DNA from 2 places in the Vibrio kasasachensis genome. Region 1 is predicted to be linked to the other one. Evidence: predicted binding sites of a transcription regulator. Region 1 holds the regulator's gene; the other holds the start of a gene.

Region 1 (4,187 bases):
CTTATCAACATCCGCTTCTACCTGCTCGCTCCAAGCTTGAACCACTGGTTTTCGCTCAATGGATTCAACCCAGCCTTTCTCTTGCAACGCTTTTAGTACCGTGCCACTGATCTCTTGAGCAAGCAATTGCTGATGCGACACTGCGCCGTCTTCCAGCGCGCGCATTGCCCTCTCTTGTTTTACCGCGCGACCAAAACCAGACATAAGTTGGTCTTTACCTTTTGAGGTCAATTGCCACTCGACTAAAGTCGAAAAGTCGGCTGGTTTTCCTTTTCGTAGCGCTGAAGGCATTGCATTGGCGAGCGTATCACCGAGTGGATATTGGTAGAATTGACTACACCACATCAGCAGTTGATAGATAGAATCAGACCACACTGGTTGTGTATCAAGCACCTGTTTTAAAGACTTAAGTTGGCTTTGCTTAAACGCGGACTGGTTGGTCAGTTCGGTAACAACACCGATCAGTGTTTTGGGACCAAATGGCACCGACACTCGTCCTCCAATTACCGGAAATAAATGGCTAGGGATTAGATAATCAAATTGCTTATCCAGTGGAACCGGCAAAGCTACTCGAGCAATGGTAGGACGCATAAAGTTTGGCTAAATACTGTTGAGTAATAAACACCGTCAAGTCTAAAGCAAAACGGAGAGCGATTCTATTTTCTCCCCAGTTTCCCCCACTCAAGCTCTAAAATTAGTACTTGTTGCTTGGCGGCACTCTACTGGTGAAAAAAGTAGCAGCTAATCGAGTAAATCAGTTGATCCTCAAGTACAGATTCATTATTATATTGCGCCTTAGCATATGGCTTGATGTTTATCACCAAGCGGTATGCGATATTTTTTATTAACTACGTGTGGTGTCCGGCTTAGAATCGGATAGCGACACGGCCTATTATTAAGGTTCTCCAATGAAAACTGGCATCCACCCAGAATACAAAGCTGTAAGCGCTACTTGTTCTTGCGGTAACTCTTTTGAGTTCAACTCTACTCTAGCTAAGGATTCTATCCACCTAGACGTATGTGACAAATGTCACCCATTCTACACTGGTAAGCAACGTATCGTTGATACAGGCGGCCGTGTTGATCGCTTCAACAAGCGTTTCGGTGCTCTATCTACTAGCAAGAAGTAATTTCTTCTCTAGACCGATTCTAAAAGGACGCTCAGGCGTCCTTTTTTATTACCCGTTTTTTGGGGAACCTTTACCAAAATGCGAGCAAACTGGTCTTATCAGCGATTAATATATCTATAATAACAATATCAATCGCAATCTTACCTATGCAGCTTGATTTGCTTCCACTAAAATAACTTCCGCTTAACAATTAACAACAATGAGAAACATCCCTTATGTCAGATGACCATACACAAGAATTGACCGCCGAAGAACTGTTTCGTCAGCAAGCTCTGGATTACCACGCCCTTCCTATCGCAGGAAAAATTTCTATCGAGCTAACAAAACCAGCAGAAACAGCCAAAGACCTTGCTCTAGCCTATAGCCCAGGTGTTGCGGAGCCAGTGCGAGAAATCGCACAAAATCCTGACAATGTTTATAAGTACACCTCAAAAGGCAATATGGTCGCGGTTATTTCTAACGGTACCGCTATTCTTGGTTTGGGTAATTTAGGTCCTCTGGCATCAAAACCTGTCATGGAAGGTAAGTCACTGCTGTTCAAACGCTTCGCAGGGCTTGATTCAATTGATATCGAAGTAAAGCACCGCACAATTGAAGAGTTTGTTGATACGGTAGCGAATATCGCAGATACCTTTGGTGGTATTAACCTTGAAGATATCAAAGCACCAGACTGTTTTGAGATTGAAAAACAGCTGATTGAACGTTGCGATGTACCCGTGTTTCATGATGACCAGCATGGCACCGCAATTGTCACGGCAGCAGGCATGCTCAATGCCATTGAACTGCAAGGTAAGAAGCTAGAAGAGGCCACTATCGTGTGCCTTGGCGCTGGAGCGGCGGCAGTAGCATGTATGGAATTGCTGATCAAATGTGGCGCAATGCGTGAGAAAATTTACATGCTTGATCGCAAAGGGGTTATTCATACTCGACGCGATGATCTTAATGAATATAAAAAGCTATTCGCCAACAATACCGACAAGCGCACACTCGAAGATGTGATTGAAGGCGCGGATATTTTCTTAGGTGTATCTGGACCTAACTTGATGCCACAACAGGCATTGACGCTAATGGCAGATAAGCCGATTGTCTTTGCTTGCTCTAACCCTGATCCTGAAATAAAACCTGAGTTGGCTCATCAAGTCCGTGATGACCTCATTATGGGTACAGGTCGCAGCGACTACCCTAACCAAGTCAATAACGTGCTTTGTTTTCCGTTTATTTTCCGCGGGGCGTTGGATGTGCGCGCCAGTGAGATTAATGACGAGATGAAACTGGCTGCGGTTGAAGCCATCCGCCAATTAGCAAAAGAGCCAGTACCGGCTGAAGTGCTCGTTGCCGCTGGGGCTGACAAGCTTGAATTTGGTCACGAATACATTATTCCTAAACCAATGGACCCTCGCCTACTGCCTAGAGTAGCAAAGGCAGTCGCGCAAGCAGCTGTTGATTCTGGTGTGGCACGAATCGAGATGCCTGAGAATTATATGGCATAGAGTTATACGACTTAATTCTCACGCCAATACATTTCAATTCCTAAGTATTAGCAGATCAAAAAACCGCAGACTCAAATATCTGCGGTTTTTTGTTTTCTGCTGGATTGGTGCTAGGCTCCAGCTTCTAACAATTAATCATCAAACGCTTCAAATTCAATGCCCATATCGGTCATCAACTGCTTCGCTTCTGTTGGAATATCATCAGGACGATCTTTACGTAAATCTTCATCCGTCGGCAGTGGTTGCCCTGTATAAGCATGTAAAAATGCTTCGCACAGTAACTCACTATTAGTTGCATGGCGTAAGTTATTAATCTGACGGCGTGTACGTTCATCAGTTAATACCTTTAATACTTTCAATGGAATTGAAACTGTAATCTTCTTTACTTGTTCGCTCTTCTTTCCATGTTCAGCATATGGGCTAATGTAATCGCCATTCCAGTCTGCCATTGCGCACCTTCGTTATTGTTAGTCATTAATTTATGCAAAGTGTAATTTTAGCGGCTTTTAAGGCTACAAGCAAAGACATATAGACGTCTGGATGTGTTGACGTCTTAAGTTAACAGCAGTAAAGTAGCGTGAATGGATTGTGAATGTATTGTATCAACAAGTATTGTGTAGATATAACGCATTCAAACTGACAAGTCACTATTGTTCGGAAGGAAACACTTATGAGCACCCGCAAGCCTGCTACTATCGCGGTCCGCACTGGCATCGAGTCGGATACCCAGCACCATGCTGTGGTTCCACCTATTTATCTTTCGACCAACTATGGTTTCCCAGCTTTTGGTGATGTCCCAAAATACGATTATACCCGATCAGGCAACCCAAATCGTGGCTTGTTGGAACAAACACTGTATGAGCTCGAAGGTGGAAAAGGGGCGATCATTACCAACTGTGGAACCTCCGCCCTCAACTTGTGGGTAACCACCTTTCTGGGACCTGATGATTTAATTGTCGCGCCGCATGACTGCTATGGCGGTACCTACCGTCTATTTAACACTCGTGCGCAGAAAGGAGATTTTAAGGTATTGTTTGTTGATCAATCTGATCCACAAGCCCTTACAGAGGCGTTGGCGCAAAAGCCCAAACTAGTACTAATTGAAACCCCATCTAACCCATTGGTACGCGTGGTAGATATCGAACACGTTTGCCAGCAAGCGCATCAAGTCGAAGCATTAGTGGCAGTCGACAATACCTTTTTGACACCCGTGTTCCAAAAGCCGCTAGAACTTGGCGCTGATTTTGTTATTCACTCCACGACAAAGTTTATTAACGGTCACTCTGATGTGATTGGCGGCGTGGTGATCACTAAAACCGAACAACACGCTGAAGAATTGGCATGGTGGGGCAATTGCATTGGTGCTACCGGCACACCGTTTGATAGTTATATGACTCTGCGCGGCTTACGAACTCTTGGAGCGCGAATGAGAGTACATGAAGAAAGTTCAGTCGACATTCTCGAGTATCTCAAATCCCACGCCTGCGTGGGCACAATTTACCATCCAAGCTTACCTCAACATCCTGGTCATGGCATCGCCACCAAACAGCAATCCGGCTTTGGTTCT
Region 2 (4,187 bases), on a different contig from region 1:
CCCAACGATATAGCAAACACTGAAATCTTAATGACGGTATTACAAGGCGATATCGTATTTGGTGCTGAAGAATAAATTTAGGTGCGGAGCCTGCTCTGCACCGTTTTTAAATAGAGTCCAATATTCTGTATAAACGCTTTAATATTGGGGTGGCAGCAAGATAATTGGTTCTTCTGGTATTCATGGTACCAACTGTTATTGCTAGTTAAACGGCATGCATTTCCCCTGACGCAAATTCCTTCTAATCACCCGAGGCACTTTCAATGGTTCCAAAGCGGATTCTCTATATTGCTGCTTAGCGTGAAATAGAGTTTCTACAAAAAATAATATTTTTCGTCTTTTTTAAATGTGATTCGTCTTATTAGGTGTAAGTAGGAACGATAAACCAATTTGGAAAAAGACAATGATTAAACTGATTAGCTTTAAAAATTGCCCATTTGTGCAACGTGTAATGGGTGCGCTTGTAACGAAGAATGTACCATTTGAAATCGAATACATAGAGTTAAGTAACAAACCACAATGGTTTCTAGATATATCTCCGAACGGTCAAGTACCCGTGTTGGTTACTGAAAATGACACAGTATTGTTTGAATCAGATGCAATTGTGGAATATTTGGATGACAAATATGCGCCGATTGAAGAGGTTTCACCTGAACAAAAAGCCTTAGACCGTGCATGGTCATATCAAGCTAGTAAACACTACATGCCACAATGTGGGACCATGGGAAGTAAAGATAAAGAGACATTTGAAACGCGTTTAGCAAACCTCTCCAAGGCATTCGAAAAAGCAGAAAGTAAGCTCGGTGAATCACTATTTTTCAAAGGAGATTATATATCTAATGTTGATATTGCATGGCTTCCATTGCTACACCGTGCTGCAGTAATTAAAGATCAATCTGGGTTTGATATGTTGAATCAGTTTCCAAAAGTTCAAAGGTGGCAAGCTGCTCTTATAAAGTCAGGTCTTGCCGACAAAACGGTACCACAAGATTTTGTATCTACTTTCAGCGGCTTTTACTTAAAAAACACATACCTCGCAAGTTTAATGAACGGTGATGACTCGGAGTGTAAAACTAATGGTTGCTCAGCATCATCTAGCTCGTGTTGTGATTAACACAAAGCGCGGTTGTTAGTAGAGTGACATTGCCTAGATGATGCACAGTTACTCAGAGTAAGATCCGTATTCTACTTGAGACCTAACTCTGGGTAACTGTCTAGAACTCTCGATATCCTAGCATTTGAAGCTTATATCTCTCGCGCTGACTTAAGCGAAAAAAGAGATTTGGTCTTTTACTACTGTGAACAGCGTAAAGAAAAACCAATGTTCACAATGATTAATGAACTTACTAGCAATACCAAATTGAAGGTAAATTGTGTGCTTAATTTGCCGCTTCTATGGTGCCTTTGAAGGTGGTGTTTAAGAAGTCGTTAATCTCTTGAGAGTGATAAATCGAGACAATTTTTTCAAATACTTCTTTGTTTTTCTCTTCAGCTCGTGAGGCAACAACCATTACGGCTAAAGGCGCGTCTTTTGGCTCCAAGTAAATACCTTGTTTCTTAGGATCTAGCCCAGAAGACATGACGTAGTTCATAGTAATTGCCGCAGCATCTACATCATCAAGTGTGCGTGGCAGTTGAGCTGCATCGACTTCGACAAATTGAATATTCTTTGGGTTGGTGACAATATCTTTCAAAGAAGCACTAAAGCCAACGTTTTCTTTCAACGAAATCAATCCGGCGTCTTCTAGCAGTAATAGCCCACGACCACCATTGGTTGGATCGTTTGGAATCGCAATTCGAGCATGCTCAGGGAGAGCATCAAGCGTCGTGTACTTGTTCGAGTAAACACCCATGCGCATCAAAATCGAACGACCAATAGAGACTAACTCACTGTTGTGATTGTCGTTAAAATTGTCGAGAAATGGCTGGTGCTGGTAGCTATTCAGGTCGATGCTTCCATCGCTTAGCGCGGCGTTAGGGGTGATATAGTCTGAGAACTCAACCACTTGAATGTTGATTCCTTGCTTTGCCGCTTCTTTGGCAACTGCCTCTACAACTTGTGCGTGTGGACCAACCGTAGCGCCAATTTTAATCACCGATTCGTCTTTTTTTCCACATCCTGTTATGCCGAATACGAGTGCTAATGCCACAAGTGACGTTGTGAATTGTTTATAGCTTTTCATAATAACTCCATTTAAATAACAAAAGACAATCGGAAGTCTAGACGTCCATATTATCAATTAACATAATTTGGTCAATAGGTTTGTTAGAAGTGAAGTCAAATGGATGTTATGGCTAGGTAGAATTTAGTCGCAGCAAACTAAGGTCACGACAAGCTCGTTATATCGTTTAGCTCTAAACGGCTAGTTTTGATTTATTAGCCATAATTAGCTAAATTTGCATTATTAGCCACAATTGGCTAAATTAAAGCCTGCGTTCGAAAAGGAGCTTTGATATGGAGCCTAACTATAAACCCATCGCAGTGATCAGCGGCGATATTGTCAACTCGACAAAACTAACTTCTGAACAATTTGAACAACTACTTCAACGAATTAAAGATATTCAAAAGTGGATCACTAACAGCAATCCATTAAATGCGCATAGTATTGAACGTGGTGATGAGTTTCAGACCGTGGTGCATGATATTGAATGTGCTCTGAGATACACCCTCATTTATCGGATTGGCATTAAAGCACTTGGAAAAGAGTTTGATAGCCGCATTAGCTTTGCGATAGCTTCTAATACTGAACTGCGTGAATTGGTCGCTGAATCAATGGGTGAAGCCTTTGTACTTTCTGGGCGAGGGTTAAAAACCATGAAAGGCAGTCGGTTATTTTTTAATGCTGACCGTACCGAACTCACCGAATACTTTGACTTACTCATTAAGTACCTCGATAGACAAATAACGGAATTAACCTCACGTCAATGTGAAGTGATGCTTCCGATGCTTCGAACAAATGAAGGTTTGTCGGTTAATGAGTTAGCAGAAAAACTCGATGTTGCTGCTGCAACGGTGAGCAAATCACTTAAAGCTTCTGGTTGGGCGCTAGTCAGTGAGCTAAATTGGCGATTCATAAAACAAATTGCGGGTTTAAAGCATGGTTGATTTTATCGGTGTTCTAATATTATTCCTGTTGATGCACATTATTTGTGATTTTTACCTTCAACCCAATCGATGGGTAGATGCAAAGCAAAAGGGCACTTACCGTTCACCTGAATTATATTTACACTCACTTTTACACGGTCTCGCGATACTCGTTGCTGCGATAGCGTTAGGCATTGATTGGCGCTTAACTTCTTATCTCGTCGCTATTGTCGTGGTCAGCCATTTTGTGATCGATCTGTGGAAGGTAACGGTATCGAATGGTGATCAGTTCGCCTACTTTGTTATTGACCAAGCATTACATGTATCAGTATTAGCGGTTATCGCTTTTTATATAACAGAGGGTGTGACGATTAGCGCCGTTCTGCAGCATGAGAAGTTCTCGGATGGTATTATGGTGGTTTTTGGCTACTTGCTCATTCTCAAGCCAACTTCAATTGTCATTGGCAGCGTCTTAAGAAAGTATCCAATATCTGGAACAGAGGATAATACTAGCACGAATGGTCTTATCGCTGGTGGCGAGCTGATCGGTTACTTAGAGCGAGTGTTAATATTGACGTTTACGCTCTTGGGGAGTTATGCCGCGGTGGGTTTTGTATTGGCCGCTAAGTCTATATTTAGATTTGGTGATTTGAATAAATCAGACGACCGTAGTATGACAGAGTATGTGTTGATTGGTTCGTTGCTATCAGTGGTGGTGACAACAATGATAGGGACCTTACTGTCTCTTGGCTTAGATGTGGTAATTAAGTGATCAAAAAGCCACGGATTAATGTACCAGCCATCTTAAATCTCAGTGAGCTGTAAGATAGCTGGTTTGTTCTAGCTCTTATATTGCGATACGAAGTAATGGTTCGTTTCAACCATTCACTACACTACGTTTTGTTTGTCTTTGAATCGTCCACGTTGCAATCAGGAGCCATCCAATAGCCTGAAGCCATAATTGTGTATAGTGTGGCGCTACTTGCTGCCAACTTGCGCCCATTTGGTTCAACGCTAAAAAGCCTTGGATACCAGCGGTACTCGGGAATAGGTTGGCACACCATACGATCACTGAAGGGATAGATTCAGTTGGCCAGATAAA

What was found. Region 1 encodes MetJ, which represses methionine synthesis genes. Its sites were predicted from a motif close to TTAGACNTNTANANGTCTAA; they were not measured.
Region 2: L4C38_RS09085 (MetQ/NlpA family ABC transporter substrate-binding protein) is a predicted target of MetJ. The motif match lies at 2,213-2,232, and genes of this name have one in related genera.

What each region holds. Positions count from the first base shown of each region.
Region 1 covers NZ_JAKJTB010000014.1:105,680-109,866, forward strand. Annotated here, with positions in the region: gene priA (primosomal protein N') at 1-591, opposite strand, end outside; gene rpmE (50S ribosomal protein L31) at 909-1,130, shown strand; gene L4C38_RS12370 (malic enzyme-like NAD(P)-binding protein) at 1,346-2,620, shown strand; gene metJ (met regulon transcriptional regulator MetJ) at 2,752-3,069, opposite strand; gene L4C38_RS12380 (O-succinylhomoserine (thiol)-lyase) at 3,291-4,187, shown strand, end outside.
Region 2 covers NZ_JAKJTB010000012.1:54,707-58,893, forward strand. Annotated here, with positions in the region: gene L4C38_RS09075 (amidohydrolase) at 1-75, shown strand, start outside; gene L4C38_RS09080 (glutathione S-transferase family protein) at 404-1,114, shown strand; gene L4C38_RS09085 (MetQ/NlpA family ABC transporter substrate-binding protein) at 1,380-2,183, opposite strand; gene L4C38_RS09090 (hypothetical protein) at 2,456-3,106, shown strand; gene L4C38_RS09095 (DUF3307 domain-containing protein) at 3,099-3,857, shown strand; gene L4C38_RS09100 (ABC transporter permease) at 3,963-4,187, opposite strand, start outside.